3 regions of the Shewanella sp. SP2S2-4 genome follow, and region 1 is predicted to be linked to each of the others. Evidence: predicted binding sites of a transcription regulator. Region 1 holds the regulator's gene; each other region holds the start of a gene.
The links. Region 1 encodes MetJ, which represses methionine synthesis genes. Its sites were predicted from a motif close to TAGACGTCTAGACGTCTA; they were not measured.

Region 2: a site for MetJ is predicted at 1,484-1,501, ahead of metK (methionine adenosyltransferase). Genes of this name have one in related genera too.
Region 3: a site for MetJ is predicted at 1,438-1,455, ahead of msrA (peptide-methionine (S)-S-oxide reductase MsrA). Genes of this name have one in related genera too.

What each region holds. Positions count from the first base shown of each region.
Region 1 covers NZ_JAUOER010000020.1:76,242-79,526, reverse strand. Annotated here, with positions in the region: gene nrfD (NrfD/PsrC family molybdoenzyme membrane anchor subunit) at 1-867, shown strand, start outside; gene Q4Q54_RS15525 (sulfite exporter TauE/SafE family protein) at 973-1,716, opposite strand; gene metJ (met regulon transcriptional regulator MetJ) at 1,798-2,112, opposite strand; gene metB (cystathionine gamma-synthase) at 2,325-3,285, shown strand, end outside.
Region 2 covers NZ_JAUOER010000001.1:219,881-223,165, forward strand. Annotated here, with positions in the region: gene tkt (transketolase) at 1-1,143, opposite strand, end outside; gene metK (methionine adenosyltransferase) at 1,544-2,695, shown strand; gene Q4Q54_RS00970 (hypothetical protein) at 2,995-3,120, opposite strand.
Region 3 covers NZ_JAUOER010000017.1:38,377-41,661, reverse strand. Annotated here, with positions in the region: gene pgm (phosphoglucomutase (alpha-D-glucose-1,6-bisphosphate-dependent)) at 1-832, shown strand, start outside; gene msrA (peptide-methionine (S)-S-oxide reductase MsrA) at 946-1,425, opposite strand; gene astE (succinylglutamate desuccinylase) at 1,768-2,802, shown strand; gene Q4Q54_RS14195 (thiamine pyrophosphate-dependent dehydrogenase E1 component subunit alpha) at 2,965-3,285, shown strand, end outside.

The DNA.
Region 1 (3,285 bases):
GGGTTATCCGCGGGCAGTTTATTGATTGGCATTGGTTTACGCTGGGCGAATAAGGAACTCAGCGCCGGAGCCGAAAGTAGCATTCTTAAGGCGGCCGCCATTATTGGACCTGTGGCGATTAGCTTAGGTTTAGCCTGCTTAGTGTTTGATTTAACCAAACCATTCCACTTCTGGCTGATCTTAATTCACTATAACTTCCAGTCTGTGATGGCCATTGGGGTGCTGGCGCTGCTGGCGTATTCTCCCTTAGCCTTTGCCTACGCCATTATTGTGCTGCGGGATGACTTACCAAAATGGGGTTTGGGTTTCCTAACACCTATCGCTAAGTTACTTATGCCATTTCGAAAGCTGATTGAAGTATTGTTGTTTGTCCTCGCCATTGGCGTAGGGGCTTACACTGGCTTCTTAATTTCGGCGATGAATGCTTACCCTATGCTCAACACTGCGGTACTGCCTGCGCTGTTTTTAGTGTCGGGTTTATCGGCGGGCGCTGCGGCAAACGCGGTACTGGCACTCTTGCTGTTTAAGACTGACAGCCACGATAAAACTTTAGTCAAGATGCACGGTTTAGAGTTGCCTGTGATGGCAATTGAAATCCTGTTCCTGTTCATGTTGTTCTGCGCCTTGTACTTCAAGGGCGGCGCGGCGTCTGCGGCCTTAGCATCGTTAACTTCTGGGCTATGGGCAAGCGTGTTCTGGATAGGCGTCGTCGGTATAGGTTTTGGTATTCCATTGCTGTTCATGTTGCTACCAGCCGCGACTCGCCATACTAAGGGCGCGATGATCATGGTGGCTTGTGCGAGCTTAACGGGCGTACTCGCCTTAAGACACTTTATTGTGTACGCAGGGCAAAGCTATTTAAGCTGAGTGTAAGCTGGCTTTAGATATTGATAGATAAAGAAAAAGCACTGGCAATGTCAGTGCTTTTTATTGTTTGAATTTTCAGATGATTTGCCAGTACAAGCAGAGCGCTTATTGGGGCAATAACTCGATAACCGATTTCACCGTTAGCACTAAGGCGCTGATGCTGCACAGGACTAAGGTCGCCATTTTAGTTTTATCTTTATCGACACGGCCCACTAATCGCCCCGCGACTAAATACCCTAAAAGCACTGAAGGCAGCAACATTAAGGACAGCCACAGGTGCTTCAATTCTAATAAGCCAGTGATCGCCAGAATGACCATAGCTATGGTGGAGCTAAAAATGAAGAAGGCCGACAGGGCGGCGCGAAACTGCGAGGCATCTTTGCCTGATAATAGAATCGCCATCGGCGGGCCACCAATAGCGGCAATATTACCGAAAATCCCCGAGACGACGCCCGCCCCAAAGAGGGTTTTCTTATTCACTGGCAGGCTGAATTTATACAGGCTGAGGATAACCGCGACAGCCACAATGGCGGCGATGGATAACCCGAGTATGGGCTGAGGCGCAAACAGCAACAGACTCGCGCCGATAAAACCACCGGGCACGCGACCTAGGAGTGCATATTGCAAGCCATTGAATTCTAAATGACCACGCTCACGCACTAAGGTCAGCAGGGCGATGGAGAAACCCATAGCAATAACAGGCGCAGGTACGAGCTGCGGATCGACGATATAAAGCAAAGGACTGGCGACAACCGCTAGGCCAAACCCAATCAGGCTCTGGGTTAAGGCGCCAAGAAACACAATCAGTGAGGCCAGGGCGAGAGTCTGTGGATCTATCATAGAAAACATAGGATTCCATATAAACAAAAAGGGATCGTTAACGATCCCTATTGATGAGCACTGTGATGTAACTTTGCCAGCGACAAGTCGCTATTCCATGTCTTCCCACTCGATCCCCATCTCGTCCATCAGCAACTTGGCTTCGGCGGGAATGCTGTCTGGGCTATCTTTTGACAGATCTTCATCGTTAGGCAATGGCTGGCCAGTGTAGGCGTGCAAAAATGCCTCACACAACAGCTCGCTGTTGGTGGCGTGACGCAAATTATTGACCTGACGACGAGTTCGTTCGTCCGTAAGGACCTTAAGCACTTTGAGCGGAATAGACACAGTAATTTTTTTTACTTGTTCATTCTTCTTGCCATGTTCAGCATAGGGGCTGATGTATTCCCCATTCCATTCAGTCATTGACTCACCTGTTATAACGCTAAATTCGGGGCAGATTTTAAACCCTTACAAACAACAGTCAAATTATTGCTACTATTTCTTTGTGATTGCAAACAGATTTCTTTATGTTTAGACGTCTAAACGTCTTCACGCCTATTGACGATGGCGTTGTGCTTAGGTACATTTAGACGTCCAGACATCTCTATCAGTCTACCGAATTTAGGAGTCCACCCATGGCAGAGCGTCAATTAGCCACACTGGCAGTGCGTCAGGGTATCGAAAGCGATACTCAATATGGCGCAGTTGTGCCACCGATTTATTTGTCGACTAATTACGCCTTCGATGGTCATAAAAATCCTCGCGAATTCGATTACAGTCGTTCAGGCAACCCAACGCGCTGCATTTTAGGCGAAGCATTAGCGCAATTAGAAAAGGGCGCCACTGGCATAGTGACCTGCACTGGCATGGCGGCCATCACCTTAGTGACTACTTTGCTCGGCCCCGATGACCTATTGGTTGTGCCCCACGATTGCTACGGCGGTTCTTACCGTTTATTTACTAATTTGGCGAAGAAAGGCCAGTTTAAGCTGATTGTGGTCGATCAAACCGACAGCCAAGCGTTAGCCGTCGCTATCGCGCAAAATCCTAAGATGGTGTGGCTCGAAACCCCATCGAACCCGCTATTGCGTGTGGTGGATATCGAAGCCATTGCCAAGGCTAGCCATGAGGTCGGCGCGCTGGTGGTGGTTGATAACACCTTTTTATCGCCGATATTGCAACAACCCCTATTGTTAGGCGCGGATATCGTTATCCACTCCACCACTAAATATATCAATGGTCACAGCGATGTGGTTGGCGGCGCTGTGGTTGCCAAAGATGCACAAATTGGCGAAAGCTTACATTGGTGGTCGAACACGTTAGGCTTAACGGGGTCGGCATTTGATAGTTACTTAACCCTGCGCGGCCTACGCACCTTAGCGGTGCGAATTCGTGAACATCAAGCCAATGCCCAGCGCATTGTTGAGGTATTGACGCAAAGCCCTGTGGTGAGCAAAGTTTATTACCCTGGTCTTGCGGATCACCCTGGTCACACCATTGCAGCCAAGCAACAAAAAGGCTTTGGCGCTATGCTGAGTTTTGAGCTCAAGGGCGGCGAGGCCGAAGTGGTGGCCTTTTTAGGTGCACTCAGCTTAT
Region 2 (3,285 bases), on a different contig from region 1:
AGCAGAGCCGCCTAACAGTTCAGGTAACATAGCACCGAAAGCACCGATAGCATTTTGTGAGGCTTTACGGCTCGCAATACCTTCGGCTTTGTCCTGTGATGCTTGCACGAATGCCTGCGCTTTTTCTTCGAAATCAGCAGGTAATTCACCTTTCAGTACGCGGCGCTCATATTCAGCAGCCAGTTCTGGGTGAGCTGCGCTATAAGCCGCAAACTTCTCGTTCCATGCCGCTTCACGGGCAGCACCAGCTTCTTTGGCATCCCAACCGGCATAAACGTCAGCAGGGATTTCAAATGGTGCATATGGCCAGCCAAGGAATTCACGGGCTGCGGCGATTTCCGCATCGCCTAATGGCGCGCCGTGGCAATCGTGGCTGCCAGATTTGTTGGGTGAACCAAAACCGATAATGGTTTTGCAGCAAATCATGGTTGGTTTATCAGTCACCGCTTTCGCCGCTTCGATAGCAGCACGGATTGCCGCGCTATCGTGACCGTCAACACCAGCAATCACATGCCAGCCGTAAGCTTCAAAACGCTTTGGCGTATCATCGGTGAACCAGCCTTCAACATGGCCATCGATAGAAATACCGTTGTCATCCCAAAATGCGACCAGTTTGCCTAGACCTAAAGTACCGGCTAATGAACAGGCTTCGTGGGAAATACCTTCCATCAAACAGCCGTCGCCGACGAAGCAGTAAGTGTAGTGATCAACGATATCGTGACCATCACGGTTAAACTGTGCCGCTAAGGTTTTTTCAGCAATCGCCATACCGACAGCATTGCTGATGCCCGCGCCGAGTGGACCCGTTGTGGTTTCAACACCTGGGGTGTAACCGTATTCTGGGTGACCCGGGGTTTTTGAATGCAATTGACGGAACTGTTTCAGCTCTTCGATTGGTAATTCATAACCTGTCAGGTGAAGTAAAGAGTAGATCAGCATTGAACCGTGACCATTAGAAAGGACGAAACGGTCTCTATCTACCCATTTAGGATTGGTCGGGTTGTGCTTAAGGAAATCATTCCACAGCACTTCAGCAATATCTGCCATACCCATTGGGGCGCCGGGATGGCCTGAATTTGCTTTTTGAACTGCATCCATACTTAACGCACGGATTGCGTTTGCGAGTACTTTACGGGAAGACATGCTCTCTCCTGCTTGTTTGTGGGGTCTAGCGGGCAATTTGGATGCATATTTTCCCCTACATGCCAGTGTGACGCAAACTAAAATTATCATTCACTCAGCAAAAGATGGCCGAATCGTAAACTCGCAGAAACAAGCTAGTCACTTTACTGGCATTTACTTGAGTGGGCATCGCAAGGATCACTTGTAATGGAGAAATAAATTTCTCAACAATCGAGAAAACTTAATGCTATGAAATATAAGAAAAATAACCTATTTAAGACTGGGCGCAGTCGTTTTCAGGTCACAATCTGAGAGGATTTTTTCTCACTGGGGGTGATCGGCAATCAGATTTAAACTAAAATAGCCGTCTAGATGTAGATGCTTCTACACGTTTGAATGCTAACGACGAGATTTTCCTACTATGGCAAAGCACTTGTTTACTTCTGAGTCGGTCTCAGAAGGTCATCCCGATAAGATTGCAGATCAGATTTCTGATGCTGTGCTAGATGCAATTCTGGCTCAAGATCCAAAAGCACGCGTGGCGTGTGAAACTTATGTCAAAACTGGCATGGTATTAGTCGGTGGCGAAGTCACGACTTCTGCTTGGGTTGATATTGAAGAAATCACCCGTAAAACCGTGCGTGAAATTGGTTATACCCACTCAGATATGGGTTTTGATGCAGACTCGTGCGCGGTATTAAACGCCATTGGTAAGCAATCACCTGATATCAATCAAGGTGTAGACCGTGCCGACCCTGCTGAGCAAGGTGCAGGCGACCAAGGGTTAATGTTTGGCTATGCCAACAACGAAACCGACGTCCTCATGCCAGCGCCTATCACTTATGCCCACGCATTAGTGAAGCGTCAGTCTGAAGTGCGTAAAAACGGTACCCTGCCATGGCTGCGCCCAGATGCGAAAAGCCAAGTCACGTTTGCCTATGATGATGGCAAAATTGTTGGTATTGATGCCGTCGTATTGTCGACTCAGCACAGAGATGACGTATCACAAGCAGACTTAATTGAAGGCGTGATGGAAACCATCATCAAGCCAGTATTACCAGCTCAATGGCTAAACAAAGACACTAAGTTCTTTATCAACCCAACTGGCCGTTTTGTTATCGGTGGCCCAGTAGGCGATTGCGGCTTAACGGGTCGTAAGATCATCGTTGACACCTACGGCGGCATGGCCCGTCATGGTGGTGGCGCATTCTCTGGTAAAGACCCATCAAAAGTGGACCGTAGCGCGGCTTACGCTGCCCGTTATGTGGCAAAAAACATCGTTGCAGCAGGTCTTGCTGATCGCTGTGAAATCCAAGTGTCTTACGCTATTGGTGTGGCAGAGCCGACTTCTATCAGCATCGAGACCTTCGGTACGGGTAAAGTGTCTGAAGATTTGCTGATCAAGTTAGTACGTCAACACTTCGAACTGCGTCCATACGGTTTAACGGCCATGCTAAATTTAGCACGTCCAATTTATCAAGCGACTGCCGCTTATGGCCACTTTGGTCGTAACGAATTCCCTTGGGAAGCAACGGACAAAGCTGAAGCACTGCGCGCTGACGCGGGTCTATAATCGGTTTCGATTAAAACCCGTTAAGATTGCAAAATATAAAAACCGCTACCCAGCGGTTTTTTTATGCCTGCAATTTGGGTTCCCCAAAGCAAGATAATGGTATCGTCAGTTGTGCATCATTCATTATCATTGTTTTCCCTGTGACTCACCACCTCTTTGTTTAACAAAAAGCGTCCCTGAGGGCTCAACTAAAACATCCTGTTTTAGAAGGCCACAGGTGCAACAATGCCAATCCTAACCAACCCTCTCGCTGCCGTTCTGCGAAAAAGCTATTGCCCCAAAGCAAGATAACTTTGTTGTCAGTTTGCAGCATGAATTGTCATTGTTTCCCCTGTGACTCGCCATAAACTCGTCCCTGAGGGCTCGACGACGGCATCCATGCCGCCAACGGTCACAGTTGCAACAATGCCAATCTTAACTAACACTTCTGCTGTTCGTTTAGCTAAAAAAATATTGCCCCTAAGTGCGCCACGGCTCGAAGATCAGCCCTTTGTTATCTGATAATTTGAGATACTTAAAGTAATGGGTACCCAAAAGAAAGACCTGACCATGAGGGATTGCAAAAATCGTTACAGTGAATCAGACTTACC
Region 3 (3,285 bases), on a different contig from region 1:
GCTGGATAAAGACGGCAAAATCCGCATGGATTGCTCGTCTCCTTATGCGATGGCAGGGTTACTCGCCCATAAAGAATCTTATGATTTATGCCTTGGTAACGATCCAGACTATGACCGTCACGGCATTGTTTGCCCTGGTACCGGCTTGATGGACCCTAATCACTACCTTGCGGTCGCTATCGATTATTTACTGACGCACAGACCGGATTGGAGCGATAGCTTAGCCATAGGTAAAACCTTAGTATCGAGTGCGCTTATCGATAAAATCTGTGCTTTCCACGGCAAAAAATTACTCGAAGTGCCTGTGGGATTTAAGTGGTTTGTCGATGGTTTAGCCGAAGCCACCATCGCCTTTGGCGGTGAAGAGAGCGCTGGCGCGGCATTTTTACGCCGTGATGGCACTACGTGGTGCACGGATAAAGACGGCTTTATTCTAGGGTTACTTGCTGCAGAAATTCTTGCGGTGACAGGTAAAACTCCAGGTCAACGCCATCAAGAGCTAGTAAAACAATTTGGCCAAAGCTTTTATAAGCGTATCGATAGCCCAATCAGTCTTGAAAACAAGGCCAAATTTGCGTTATTGAATGCAGAAACCTTAAATGCCACTGTGCTTGCGGGTGAGGCAATCGAAAACGTGTTAACCCATGCGCCGGGCAATAATGCGGCCATTGGTGGCATCAAAGTGACTACGGCGAATGGTTGGTTTGCGGCGCGTCCATCGGGCACGGAAGCGTTATTTAAGATCTACGGTGAGAGTTTTATCAGTGAGCAGCATTTAGCTGAAATTATCAAAGATGCGCAGGCATTAATTGATAAGGCGCTGAACGCTTAATGCAGCAGTAGGTTTATAAAGTATAAAAAAACAAACGCACTCAGATCTGAGTGCGTTTTTGTTTGTGTCTAATGTCAGTTATGAGTATTAAACTCATGCTGATTTGACTGTATTTAGTACTCGATATGACAACTCGGTAAGTTATTCTTATCAATGTAATTTTGGTGATATTCCTCTGCCACATGGAACTGTTGCAATGGCACTATTTCAGTCACGATATGGCGTAATCCCCAACGACCTGATCGGGCAAAAGCTAATTTTGAGGCTTCTGCTGCGGCTTTTTGTTCACTGTCATGAAAGAAAATCGTGCTGCGATATTGAGTGCCTATATCTCCACCTTGCATGTTCAGACTGGTTGGATTGTGGTTTTTCCAAAATACCTCGAGCAAGTCTTCATAACTGACCAGGGCAGGGTCAAATTCCACTTGTACCACTTCGGCGTGGCCCGTTTTGCCTTTTTTGACTTCTTCATAGGTGGTCGCGCTGTTATTGCCGCCCATGTAACCGCTGGTGGCATTCGATACGCCATTCACTTGTCTAAAAAAATACTCTACGCCCCAGAAACAGCCGGCACCAAAGGTTGCTAACGCCATAATTAAATCCAATAGAAGTCTAGATGGCTAAGAATTGTGATGAAACTCGCGCGCAAAAGCAAGCCTCTAGCAGGAATATTTATGCTGGACGATTTTTCGATAAGATGATGGGAAATTTACACTTGGCATAGCAAAGCGCCGCGTTGATCTTATTCCGTTCAAAACTGGGTCCTATGGCGATAAATGTCTGAGAACAGCATTAAAAACATGTGTTAGTATTGAAGCCGCTTTTTAAGGTGCGAGTCAGCCTAACCGCGGTGAGATGAATGCTTGAGTGGTTATTGCTATCTGCACTGATGCTATTGCGCCGTTACTGTTACACACCATTATAAGGAGAATTCTGTGTTACAAGCTCTGTTAGATTCAAAGGATTTTTTAGCGCTCACCTTAGCCCATCCTGAACAGTTCGATGGCGAGTTTTCATTTAGCTTAGGCGACCATACCCAAGTTGAAGTATGGGATACTGGCGTTATCGTTTTTGAGCCCGCCCAGAATGAAGGAAAAGATGTCGTCCTTTCTTGCGGTGTTCACGGTAACGAGACCGCGCCCATAGAACTCTGCAATGGCTTAATTAAGCAGCTTTTACAGCAAAAGATCATCGCGAAACAGCGCACTTTATTCCTCATTGGTAACCCATTAGCCATCAATAACGGCACGCGGATTATCGACGAGAACATGAATCGTCTCTTTAGTGGTGAGCATTCAAATCCTCCTGGATTAGTTAACCCCGAGCGAGTGCGCGCCAAAAAACTCGAAACCTATGTGGACCGTTTTTATACCGCGGCTGCCGATGGTCGTCAGCGCATTCATTATGATCTGCATACGGCGATGCGCGCCTCGAAGCATGAAAAGTTCGCTATTTATCCCTATCGTCCAGGGCGTGCTTTTAGCGGCGAGCAAATCATGTTTTTAGCCGCAAGCGGCGTCGATACGGTTCTTTTTCACCACGAACCGACCACAACCTTTAGCTATTTTTCCTCTGAACGCTACGGCGCCGATGCCTTTACTATTGAGCTTGGCAAAGTCTATCTCATGGGGCAGAACGACATGACGCGTTTTATCGCGACCCATGAAATGTTTATGCGCTTGATCACCGCTAAGCCGTTGGCGCTGGATGCATTTGATGCCGATAAGGTTAATTTGTATCAAGTGTGCCGCGTCATCAATAAGCATTTCGATGATTTTGAATTTACCTTCGCAACCGATGTCGAAAACTTCAGATCTTTCCCGAAGGGCTTTGTATTAGCGCGGGAAGGTGGGCAAGACATTAAAGTGGAACATGAGTTTGAGTCAGTCGTGTTTCCTAATGCCAAAGTACCTATTGGTAATCGCACTGTGATTTGCCTGATCCCTGCGGTGAATGCGAACGTGCGTTAGGCTTGTAAAGCAATATATACATGCGAGGCAGGGATAACTTGTGGTTTGAGCTATGCCAATGGTTGATAGGTAGTTTACGTTAACGTAATGTTCGTCGGGCATATTCGTATAAACAGACGCATCAAAACGCTTTGGTGCGTAATGAGATAACAAGAGCACAATATGAGCAAAGCAACACTCAACACTGATACAGTGCACCGTGTCGGCTTCTTGGATAAGGCATCGCTACACATTCCTATCCTTCGAATTCTACAAGCCGACGGCACCACTTATGAAACCGCGGTTTTGCCTGTGATAGATGAAACCTTAGCCACTAAAATTTACGATACCTGTGTATTCACTCGGGTACTCGATGAACGTATGTTAGGTGCCCAACGTCAAGGGCGCATCAGCTTCTATATGACCTGTACGGGTGAAGAAGCGGCGATTGTCGGCAGTGTGGCCGCACTCGATCAAGAAGACGTTATCCTCGCGCAATACCGT